Linked DNA regions of Flexivirga oryzae. The protein of the gene in region 1 interacts with the protein of each later gene in a pairwise test. Links are inferred from orthologs where the notes say so. Each region holds a gene or a part of one and is shown on either strand. Other genes may lie near its edges. The genes, in order: dnaE, rplL and FHU39_RS11855.

What was found.
Region 2: the proteins of dnaE (region 1) and rplL interact in binary tests that used the Escherichia coli proteins (3 or more experiments, as listed by UniProt). The link is inferred for Flexivirga oryzae from one-to-one orthologs.
Region 3: the proteins of dnaE (region 1) and FHU39_RS11855 interact in binary tests that used the Escherichia coli proteins (3 or more experiments, as listed by UniProt). The link is inferred for Flexivirga oryzae from one-to-one orthologs.

What each region holds. Positions count from the first base shown.
Region 1 is NZ_JACHVQ010000001.1:644,806-649,094, forward strand. The notes cover bases 103-4,243. They hold dnaE (DNA polymerase III subunit alpha), read left to right. Parts: upstream 103-479; coding sequence 480-4,043; downstream 4,044-4,243. Other genes in these bases: FHU39_RS02975 (RluA family pseudouridine synthase), read left to right, coding at 103-156; FHU39_RS02985 (ABC transporter substrate-binding protein), read left to right, coding at 4,106-4,243. Also shown: more of FHU39_RS02975, read left to right, coding at 1-102; more of FHU39_RS02985, read left to right, coding at 4,244-4,289. UniProt on the Escherichia coli protein: DNA polymerase III is a complex, multichain enzyme responsible for most of the replicative synthesis in bacteria. This DNA polymerase also exhibits 3' to 5' exonuclease activity. The alpha chain is the DNA polymerase catalytic subunit.
Region 2 is NZ_JACHVQ010000005.1:39,312-42,347, forward strand. What follows is about bases 132-3,019. They hold rplL (50S ribosomal protein L7/L12), read left to right. Parts: upstream 132-1,324; coding sequence 1,325-1,714; downstream 1,715-3,019. Other genes in these bases: FHU39_RS21095 (MerR family transcriptional regulator), read left to right, coding at 132-327; rplJ (50S ribosomal protein L10), read left to right, coding at 609-1,229; FHU39_RS21110 (hypothetical protein), read left to right, coding at 2,175-2,975. In the rest of the region: more of FHU39_RS21095, read left to right, coding at 1-131. UniProt on the Escherichia coli protein: The binding site for several of the GTPase factors involved in protein synthesis (IF-2, EF-Tu, EF-G and RF3). Is thus essential for accurate translation.
Region 3 is NZ_JACHVQ010000001.1:2,510,535-2,513,568, reverse strand. What follows is about bases 82-2,967. They hold FHU39_RS11855 (pyridoxal phosphate-dependent aminotransferase), read right to left. Parts: upstream 2,167-2,967; coding sequence 997-2,166; downstream 82-996. Other genes in these bases: rpsB (30S ribosomal protein S2), read left to right, coding at 2,479-2,967; FHU39_RS11860 (M23 family metallopeptidase), read right to left, coding at 259-774; FHU39_RS11865 (DUF3152 domain-containing protein), read left to right, coding at 82-239. Also shown: more of FHU39_RS11865, read left to right, coding at 1-81; more of rpsB, read left to right, coding at 2,968-3,034. UniProt on the Escherichia coli protein: Shows aminotransferase activity with methionine and histidine as substrates, and to a lesser extent also with phenylalanine.

The DNA.
Region 1 (4,289 bases):
GACCCGACCGTCGCCAAGCGGCTCGGGCTGGCGCGGCAGTGGTTGCACGCGAAGGCGCTCGGCTTCACGCACCCCGGGTCGGGCGAGTGGGTGACCTTCGAGAGCCCGTACCCCGCCGACCTCGCGCGGGCACTGGAGATCGCCCGGGAGGGCTGAGCGGGCGCTCTGCGGCGAGCGGCTCGCGGCGTCCCGAAGTGCCGACGGTCGGTGGTTGGGGACGGGTTTGGGGCGATGCGGCGTCCCGAAGTGCCGACGGTCGGTGGTTGGGGACGGGTTTGGGGCGATGCGGCGTCCCGAAGTGCCGACGGTCGGTGGTTGGGGACGGGTTTGGCGCGCGAAGGCGTCCCGAAGTGCCGACGGTCGGTGGTTGGGGACGGGCCGGGTATGACGAAAGGCGCCCCGCCATACCACCAGCCTCATTCGTCACATCCGCGCGTGCCCTGCACGGGCTGTCCGACCCCGGTCCTAGACTCGTCGCGATGTCCGATCCTGCCGCCTCCGCCAACTTCGTGCACCTGCATGTGCACACCGAATACTCCATGCTCGACGGGGCGGCGAAAGTCAAGCCGATGATCGCCGAGGTGGAGCGCCTGGGGATGCCGGCGATCGCCATGAGCGACCACGGCAACATGTTCGGTGCTTACGAATTCTTCGGTGCCACAAAGGGTTCCGATGTCAAGCCGATCATCGGCATCGAGGCCTACGTCGCGCCGAGTTCCCGCTTCTCGCGCAAGCAGGAGTTCTGGGCGCCGGGCGGCAAGCGCGACGCCAACGTCGACGGTGAGGGCGGCAAGGACGTCTCCGGTGGCGGCCGCTACACCCATATGACGATGTGGGCCAAGGACGCGGCCGGGTTGCGCAACCTGTTCCGGCTCAGCTCGCTGGCCAGCTTCGAGGGCTACTACATGAAGCCCCGCATGGACCGGGAGCTGATCTCGCAGCACTCGACCGGCATTATCGCGACCACCGGGTGCCCGTCCGGTGAGGTGCAGACCCGGTTGCGGCTCGGGCAGTTCGACGAGGCGTTGGCGGCCGCCGCGGCATACCAGGACATCTTCGGCAAGGACAGCTACTTCCTGGAGCTGATGGACCACGGCCTGGACATCGAGCGGTCGGTGCGGTCGGGTCTGCTGGACATCGCCAAGCGGCTCGACATACCGCTGCTGGCCACCAACGACAGCCACTACGTGACCGCCGACCAGGCCGACAGTCACGACGACCTGCTGTGCGTCGGGGTCGGCAAGAACAAGGACGACCCGGGCCGGTTCAAGTTCAACGGCGACGGCTACTACCTGAAGTCGGCGCAGGAGATGCGCGAGCTGTTCCGCGAGCTGCCGCAGGCGTGCGACAACACGCTGGCCGTGGCGGAGATGGTCGGCGACTACGGCGAGGTCTTCGCCGAGGTCGACCGGATGCCCAAGTTCGAGGTGCCCGACGGGCACACGCCGGAGACCTTCCTGCGCACGAAGATCCAGGAGGGCATCCAGCTGCGCTACGGCGGCGAGCCGGGCCAGGAGGTCCTGGACCGCATCGAGACCGAGATGGCGGTCATCGAGCCGATGGGCTTCTCGTCCTACTTCCTGGTCGTCGCCGACATCTGCCAGCACGCACGCGACGTCGGTGTGTCGGTCGGCCCCGGTCGTGGGTCGGCGACCGGGTCGATCGTGGCCTATCTGACGCGCATCACCGAGCTCGACCCGATCGAGCACAAGCTGCTGTTCGAGCGGTTCCTCAACCCCGAGCGGATCAGCCCGCCCGACATCGACCTCGACTTCGACGACCGCCAGCGCGACAAGATCATCGACTACGTCACCGACAAATACGGTGAGGCCTACACCTCGCAGGTCAACACGTTCGGCACGATCAAGGCCAAGGCGGCCGTCAAGGACGCCAACCGCATCCTCGGCTACCCGTTCAGCCTGGGCGACAAGATCAGCAAGACGATGCCGCCGGACGTGCAGGGCAAGGGTGTCCCGCTGAAGGAGCTGTTCAACCCCGAGCACGACCGTTACAACGAGGGCGCCGACATCCGGACGCTCTACGAGCAGGACCCCGACGTCAAGAAGGTCCTGGACACCGGTCTCGGCCTGGAGGGCCTGATCCGCGGCACGGGCGTGCACGCGTGCGCGTTCATCCTGTCGTCCGAGCCGCTGCTCGACGTGCTGCCGATGCACCGTCGCGACAAGGACGGCATGATCATCGCCGGCTTCGCCTACCCGCAGTGCGAGGCGATGGGCCTGATCAAGATGGACTTCCTCGGGTTGCGCAACCTGGGCATCCTCGATCACGCGATCAAGATCATCAAGGCCAACCGCGGCATCGACATCTCGACCGAGACAATCCCGCTGGACGACCCGAAGACCTACGAGCTGATGGCGCGCGGCGACACCCTGGGGGTGTTCCAGCTCGACGGCGGTGCCATGCGCAACCTGCTGAAGCTGATGCGCCCGACCCGGTTCGAGGACGTCGCGGCGGTCCTGGCGCTCTACCGGCCGGGGCCGATGGCCGCCAACGCGCACACCGACTACGCCGAGCGCAAGAACGGCCGGCAGCCGATCACCGCGATCCACCCGGAGCTGAAGGAAGCCCTCGACCCGATCCTCGGCGAGACCTACCACCTGCTGGTCTACCAGGAGCAGACGATGGCGATCGCCCGCCAGCTGGCGGGCTTCACCCTCGGCGGCGCGGACACCCTGCGCAAGGCGATGGGTAAGAAGAAGAAGGAGATCCTGGACGAGCTGGAGCCGGCCTTCAAGGAGGGTATGGCGAAGAACGGCTTCTCCTCCGAAGCGGCCGACAAGATGTGGGAGACCATGCTCCCCTTCGGCCAGTACGCCTTCAACAAGTCGCACACGGCCGGTTACGGCCTGGTGTCGGTGTGGACGGCCTACCTCAAGGCCAACTACCCGGCGGAGTATGCCGCGGCGCTGCTCACCTCGGTGCAGGACTCCAAGGACAAGATGGCGATCTACCTCGCCGACACCCGCAAGCTGGGTGTCCGGGTGCTGCCGCCGGACGTCAACGAGTCGGAGGCGGAGTTCACCGCCGTCGGGGAGGACATCCGCTTCGGGCTGACCGCGATCCGCAACGTCGGTTCCAACGTCGTCGACGACATCGTGCGAGCCCGCGAGGAGAAGGGCAAGTTCGTCTCCTTCGAGGACTTCCTGCGCAAGTGCGGCTCCGCCGTCTGCAACAAGCGCACCATCGAATCCCTCATCAAGGCAGGGGCGTTCGACGAGCTGGGGCACCCGCGGCAGGGTCTGGTGCAGGTGCACGAGCCCTACGTCGACGCCATGTCCGAGGAGGCCAAGAAGCGCGAGCAGGGCCAGGAGTCGCTGTTCGGCGGCTTCGGTGACGAGCCGGCGATCGACCTTGCCGCGTTGCCGGTGATCCCCGAGATCGAGTGGGACAAGCAGACCAAGCTGGCGTTCGAGCGGGACATGCTCGGGCTCTACGTCTCCGACCACCCGCTGTTCGGCATCGAGCACGTGCTCGCCCAGCACGCGGACACCTCGATCGCCCGGCTGCAAGGTGACGACGCGCCCAAGGAGGGCTCGATGGTCACCATCGCCGGACTGATCACCGGGTTGCAGCTCAAACGCAACAAGCGCGGCGAGCTGTGGGCGATCGCGACCGTGGAGGACCTGGAGGGCAGCATCGAGGTGCTGTTCTTCGCCAAGACCTACATGACCGTCTCGACCATGCTCAGCCCCGACACGGTGTGCGTCGTCAAGGGCCGGGTGCTGGAGCGCGACGACACCAGGTCGCTGTCCGCGCAGGAGATGACGCTGCCGGAGCTGAAGGGCGACGTGCGCGGTCCGGTGGTGCTGACGATGCCGCTGGTGCGGGCCAACAACGGCCTCGCGCACCGGCTCAAGGGCGTGCTCGGCGAGCACCCGGGCGCCACCGAGGTGCACCTGAAGCTCACCCAGCCGGGTCGGTCGGTCACCGTCAAGCTGGACGACGGGTTGCGGGTCACCGCCTCCCCGGCGCTCTTCGGTGACCTGAAGGCGCTGCTGGGCCCGGCCTGCCTGGTCGGATGACCTGCCCGCCCGGCGGGCGTCAATCCGGCCGGATGTCCGTTCGGCCCGCTATGTTTTCGATCATGAGACGTTATGCGACTGTGAGTACGCCGTCCCGGCGTCAGCTGCTGGCCGCCGGTGGCGGGATCCTCGCCGCGGGCGCGCTCGCCGCGTGCGGGGGCAACACCGGCCGTTCGTCCGGCGGGGGCGGCACCGGGGGCGGCACCGGTGGTGCGAGCGGCGGCTCGGGCGGGGGCGGGACGATCT
Region 2 (3,036 bases), on another replicon or contig:
GGTCGCGGCAGGCGCACCGGGCCGGACGGGGTGATCTTCCCGACCGAGTACTTCACCGAGGGAGCCGCCGAACTGGTCGCCTACGTCCCGGTCGACGCGCACACCCGCGGAGCCGAGCAGGTGCCGGGCGGGGACTTCGCCGTGACGACCTACGACGGGCCGTTCATCGACCTGGACCGGGCGTACGGCGTGCTCGGCCAGTCGGTGACGGAGCGGGCGATGTCCGGCGACGGGCCGGTGCGGGAGCGTTACCTCCCACGCGGTGACGAGAAGGACCTGATCGACCACACCACGATCGTGTGGTGGCCGGTCACCACACGATCGTGACCGGCGGTCAGGCGCCGGCGGGCGCCGATTTGCCTGCCGGTCGCTTCGGAACGTACCCTTGAGGCACCGAAGACCGCCGGTTGTTCATGTGCCCCGGCACATGACCGAAGGTTCCGCGACGAGCGGGCGACCAGCGCAGGTGAGCCAGGCAGCACGACCACGTCATACCTGTTATGACGCGTGACTCATGTGAGCCCCGGACACTTGTGCCGGGGCTCTTTTTCGTATGTCGGGCCGCGGCGATCCATCGGGACGAACATTCACCGATCAAGGAGGTCCGCATGGCCAGGTCCGACAAGTCGGCTGCCATCGCCGAGCTCACGGACAAGTTCCGTGACTCGGGTGCGGCCGTGCTGACGGAGTACCGCGGTCTGTCCGTGGCACAGCTCACCGAGCTGCGCAACTCCATCCGTGAGCACGCGACCTACACCGTGGTGAAGAACACGCTCACCAAGCGCGCCGCCGAGGCGGCCGGTGTGACGGCATTCGAGGGCGACCTACAGGGTCCGTCCGCGATCGCCTTCATCACCGGTGACCCGGTGGAGGCTGCCAAGGGGCTGCGTGACTTCGCCAAGGCGAACCCTCTGCTGGTGATCAAGGGCGGCGTCATGGACGGCAAGGCCCTGTCATCGGAAGAGATCACCAAGCTTGCGAGCCTCGAGTCTCGCGAGACCCTGCTCGCCAAGCTGGCCGGCGCCATGAACGCGTCGCTCAGCCAGGCGGTCTACCTCTTCGCCGCGCCGCTGTCGCAGACCGCTCGGGTCGTCGACGCACTGCGTGCCAAGGTCGAGACCGAGGGCCCGGTTGCCACCGACGCCCCGGCCGCTGCCGCCGAAGAGACCGCGCCCTCGGCCCCGGCCGAGGCTGCGACCGACGTCGCCGAGGGTGGCGACGAGAGCTGAGTGCTCCGGCATACGGCTCGAATCTTTAACAAGGACAAAGCCACTCACGGCATACGACCTGCGTGGTCGTAGAAACGAACGAAAGGTTGCCAACCATGGCAAAGCTCAGCACCGAAGAGCTCCTTGACCAGTTCAAGGAGATGACCCTGATCGAGCTCAGCGAGTTCGTCAAGGAGTTCGAGGACACCTTCAACGTCACCGCTGCGGCTCCGGTCGCCGTCGCCGCTGCTGGTGGCGCCGCCGGTGGTGCGGCCGCCGAGGCCGCCGAGGAGAAGACCGAGTTCGACGTCATCCTCACCGCCGCCGGTGACAAGAAGATCCAGGTCATCAAGGAGGTCCGCGCGCTGACCTCCCTCGGCCTGAAGGAGGCCAAGGACCTGGTGGACGGCGCTCCGAAGCCGGTTCTGGAGAACGTCGACAAGGACGCGGCCGAGAAGGCCAAGGAGCAGCTCGAGGGCGCCGGCGCGTCCGTCGAGCTCAAGTGAGCTGACGCTTCACAGCTTCACTGAGGCGGCCCGATCCCACCTGGGATCGGGCCGCTTTCGTGTGGGTGGCGCGGTCTCGACGCAGAGCTGGAGACGATGAGTATGCTCACGCGACGTGATGCGGATGAGGTGCTCCCGGGCTGCACTGAGTGGTGCGGCATGCCTCCTCCTGATCGTGGGGTGTTCGTCATCGGGCAAACCGGTGACGGCACGACATGTGTCGTCACCCGCAGAGGCCAGCCGCTCACGGTCTACCGGTAGCGGGCATGCTTCATCGGTGGGCCAGACCGCTCGGGCCGCTCCCGCTGATCTGCGCGTGGTGGCACGGAAGTCGTACGAGGTCACTGCTGGGGTCGTGGGCCACGTGGCTGTCTTCGGTGATTGGATCGCGTACGCGTCCGGGCCAAGCGGTGGAGCCAACCCCACCACGGTCTCGGTGATCAACCGGCGAACCGGCGCCGTGCGCCGGATCGCCACGACTGCATGGGCCGACGGGCAGACGGATTGGGTCGAGGGCACCGGTAACTGGGTGTTCTGGACCGATCAGAGTTTTGAGCCGACCGACGCGACGACTCCGGCGTGGACATTCAAGGGGATGGATCTGCTGACCGGCAAGGTCATCGAGCTGGACCATTCGGACTCGTGGTCGTCGCCCACTCCGATCCCACGCGCCGCCAACGGTTACGTGGTGTGGTATCGCGCAGCGAACAGGAAGGGGACCACTGCGACGGTGTGGACCTTCACACCGAAGACCGGCAAGAAGCACAAGATCGGCACCGGTTGGTACTCGTTCACCACCCCTGCCAAAGGGTTCGTCGTGTTCACGAGGCTGATCGAGCCCAGCAGCCCGAGCACGAAGCTGATGGACGTCAGCCTGTCGTCCGGGCAGGTTCGGCAGATTCAGGGTGGTCCGGACGCGACCATTCCACGGACCGCCAATGGGTCTGACCTCCTGGTCTGGCTGGCACCGTCGGTGAATGATGCGGAGAGCGTCAACTGGGAGACCGGAGTTTCCGGACGGTCGACGTCTCTGGTTGAGCCTGCGGCAACGATGGCGGTCCCTGGCAAGAACTTCGTCGCGTTCGCGGACAGAGACGGCGATCTCGAGGTGGTCAACGCAGCCAACGCTCATGACCTGCTCACGGTGACGACGGATCCCGTGTTCGTTCCCTGCCGTGTCGCCGCCGGTGGCAGCACTGTTGCCTGGTGTGAGCAGGAGTCGTCGACGCGGATCATGATCCGGACCGTAGAGGTCAGCTAGCCGGCCATCGCGGACCCGTCGAAGGGAAGTGCCCGCCGCTCCGAGTTGCACCGACACGATG
Region 3 (3,034 bases), 1.9 Mb from region 1 along the record:
CCCACGTCGTCCTCAACTACAAGCTGTGGATGAAAGGCGTCGTCTACTTCAAGGGCCAGCTCGGCACCTATCGCGAGTACATGGTCAACCACGAGGTCGGCCATGCGCTGGGCCACGGGCACCAGTTGTGCTCGAAGAAGGGCGCCTACGCCCCGGTGATGCAGCAGCAGACGCTCGGCCTGCAGGGGTGCAAGGCGTGGCCGTGGCCGAAGCGGCCGAACGCCGCCGGTAAGGCCTGAGACCCGCCGATCGGGTCGGTCAGCCGAGAGGAAGCAGCCGCACCGGTCGAAACTCCAGCAGCGACAACGGATCTCGATAGTTGTTCGGGCCGACCAGCAGTCCCCAGTGCAGGCACGGTCTGTCCCCGCAGTGGTCTCCGGCCGCCAGGGTGGCGATGCGGTCGCCGGCCGCCTCGACGGTGCCCGTGGGATCCCGATCGGTCACCGGCTCGTAGGTAGTCCGCCGCCCTCCGGCGTGCTGTACGGCGATCACGCCGCGACCAGCGATCACGCCCGAGAAGGACACCGTGCCGGCACCCGCCGCGAGCACCGGTTGGCCGACCGACCCCGCGAGATCGGCGCCCCGGTGCCCCGCGGCCCACGGCTGCGGCGGCGCCTCGAACGGTCGCAGCACCTGCGGTTTCGGGTGCAGCGGCCACCGGAAACCGTCTGCCGGTGTCGGGTCAAGGCTGACCGGAGGAGCAGCGGACCCGCCACCGAGCGCCGCACCGGCTGCCGCGACGAAGGCGGCCACGGCGCGCCACACATTGCTCATGTCCGCAGGCTGCGCCGCGGCCTCCCGCCGGACCAGTGGCCGCAGCCGCGCCTGTGGACACTGCCCGGCCACCCGCGGGGCTGTGGACTCGTCCCCGCCACGTACCCCCTCTTGCCGAGAGGCCCAGCAAATGCTCACGGGCCCAGAAACACCGCGCCGCGAAGGGCCAATTTGCTGAGCCTGTCGCGCGTTGCTGAGCCTTTCGGCAAGGGGGTGAGCGGTTCAGGGGGTCGGGGCGGCGAGGCGGGCGAGCCGGGTCGCGGCCTCGGTCAGCACCTCCGGACGCTTGCAGAACGCGAAACGGACCAACGTCCGGCCCAGCTCGGGATCGTCGCAGAAGACCGACACCGGCACACCGACGACACCCACGAGTTCCGGCAACTGCCAACAGAATTCCAGCGCGTCGGTCGCACCGACCGACGACACGTCGGCGATCGCGAAGTACGTCGCCTGCGGCTCGCTGACCGCCAGCCCGGCCTCGCGCAGACCGCGGGTCAGGATGTCGCGCCCGTCCTGCAGGGTGTGCGCCAGCGACGTGAACACCTCGTCCGGCAGGCCGAGGCCGGTCGCGATCGCGGGCTGGAAGGGGCCGCTGCCGACATACGTCAGGAACTGCTTGACGGTCGCGCAGGCCGTCACTAGCTCCGCCGGACCGCTCAGCCAGCCGACCTTCCACCCGGTCGCCGCGAACGTCTTGCCCCCCGAACTGATCGTGATCGTCCGGTCGAACGTCCCCGGCAGCGTCGCCATCGGCACGTGCTGCCCGCCGTCGAAGACCAGGTGCTCGTACACCTCGTCGGTGACCACGATCGCGTCGTGCTCGCGGGCCAAGCCAGCGATCAGCTCCAGCTCGGCCCGGGTGAACACCTTCCCGGTCGGGTTGTGCGGGGTGTTGAGCAGCACCAGGCGGGTCTTGTCCGAGAACGCCGCCCGCAACGACTCCTCGTCGATCGCGAAGTCCGGGAAGCGCAGCGGACTGGTCCGGCGGACGGCTCCGGCCAGCGCGATCGTCGCGGCATACGAGTCGTAGTAGGGCTCGAAGGTGACCACCTCGTCACCCGGCTCACACAGCGCGAGCACGGCCGACGCGATCGCCTCGGTCGCGCCCACGGTGACCAGCACCTGGGTGTCGGCGTCGATGCTCAGGTCGTAGAAGCGGCGCTGGTGCGCGGCGATCGCTGCGCGCAGTTCGGGTATGCCGCGCGCCGGCGGATACTGGTTGCGGCCGTCCGCGATGGCGCGCCGGGCCGCCTCCAGCACCTGCGTCGGGCCGTCGGTGTCCGGGAAGCCCTGCCCGAGGTTGATGGCGCCGGTGCGTGCGGCCAGGGCCGACATCTCCCCGAAGATCGTGGCGCCGAAGCCCTGCATGCGGTCGATCAGCTGCGTGTCCATAGACCTGTCACGCTAGACCCGCCCCGGAACGACGCGGCCCGCGCCCGCGCCGCGCGTCGGTAGAGGCCCTCGCGACCGCCCGATTTCGCTGCCGGTGCCGGTGCCCGTAGACTGTTGCCACGGCCCAGTGTCACCACTGGGTCGAATTCGCGCGTCTCACGCCGGTGTATGCCGGGGTGGGTCCGTCAGTCCGGCCGGTTCTCCTCGGGGAGCGGGTCGGTCCGGACCCATCGGGGCGCCAGGTTTGCGTGTGCGTCATACCGACGACATGCGTGAAGACAACTGGAAACCCATATCAGAAAGGACTTCGGCATGGCCGTCGTCACGACCCGCCAGCTCCTCGAGAGCGGCGTCCACTTCGGGCACCAGACCCGTCGCTGGAACCCCAAGATGAAGCGCTTCATCCTCACCGAGCGCAACGGCATCTACATCATCGACCTGCAGCAGTCGCTGACCTACATCAACGACGCGTTCGAGTTCATCAAGCAGACCGTGGCCCACGGCGGCACGATCCTGTTCGTCGGCACCAAGAAGCAGGCGCAGGAGTCGATCCAGGAGCAGGCCACCCGCGTCGGCATGCCCTACGTCAACCACCGCTGGCTCGGCGGCATGCTGACCAACTTCAACACCGTCCACAAGCGTCTCGCGCGGCTCAAGGAGCTCGAGGAGATCGACTACGCCGACGTCGCCGGCTCCGGTCGCACCAAGAAGGAGCTCCTGGTCCTCAAGCGGGAGAAGGACAAGCTGGAGCGCACCCTCGGCGGTATCCGCGACATGGCCAAGGTGCCCTCGGCCGTCTGGGTCGTCGACACCAAGAAGGAGCACCTCGCCGTCACCGAGGCGCGCAAGCTGAACATCCCGGTCATCG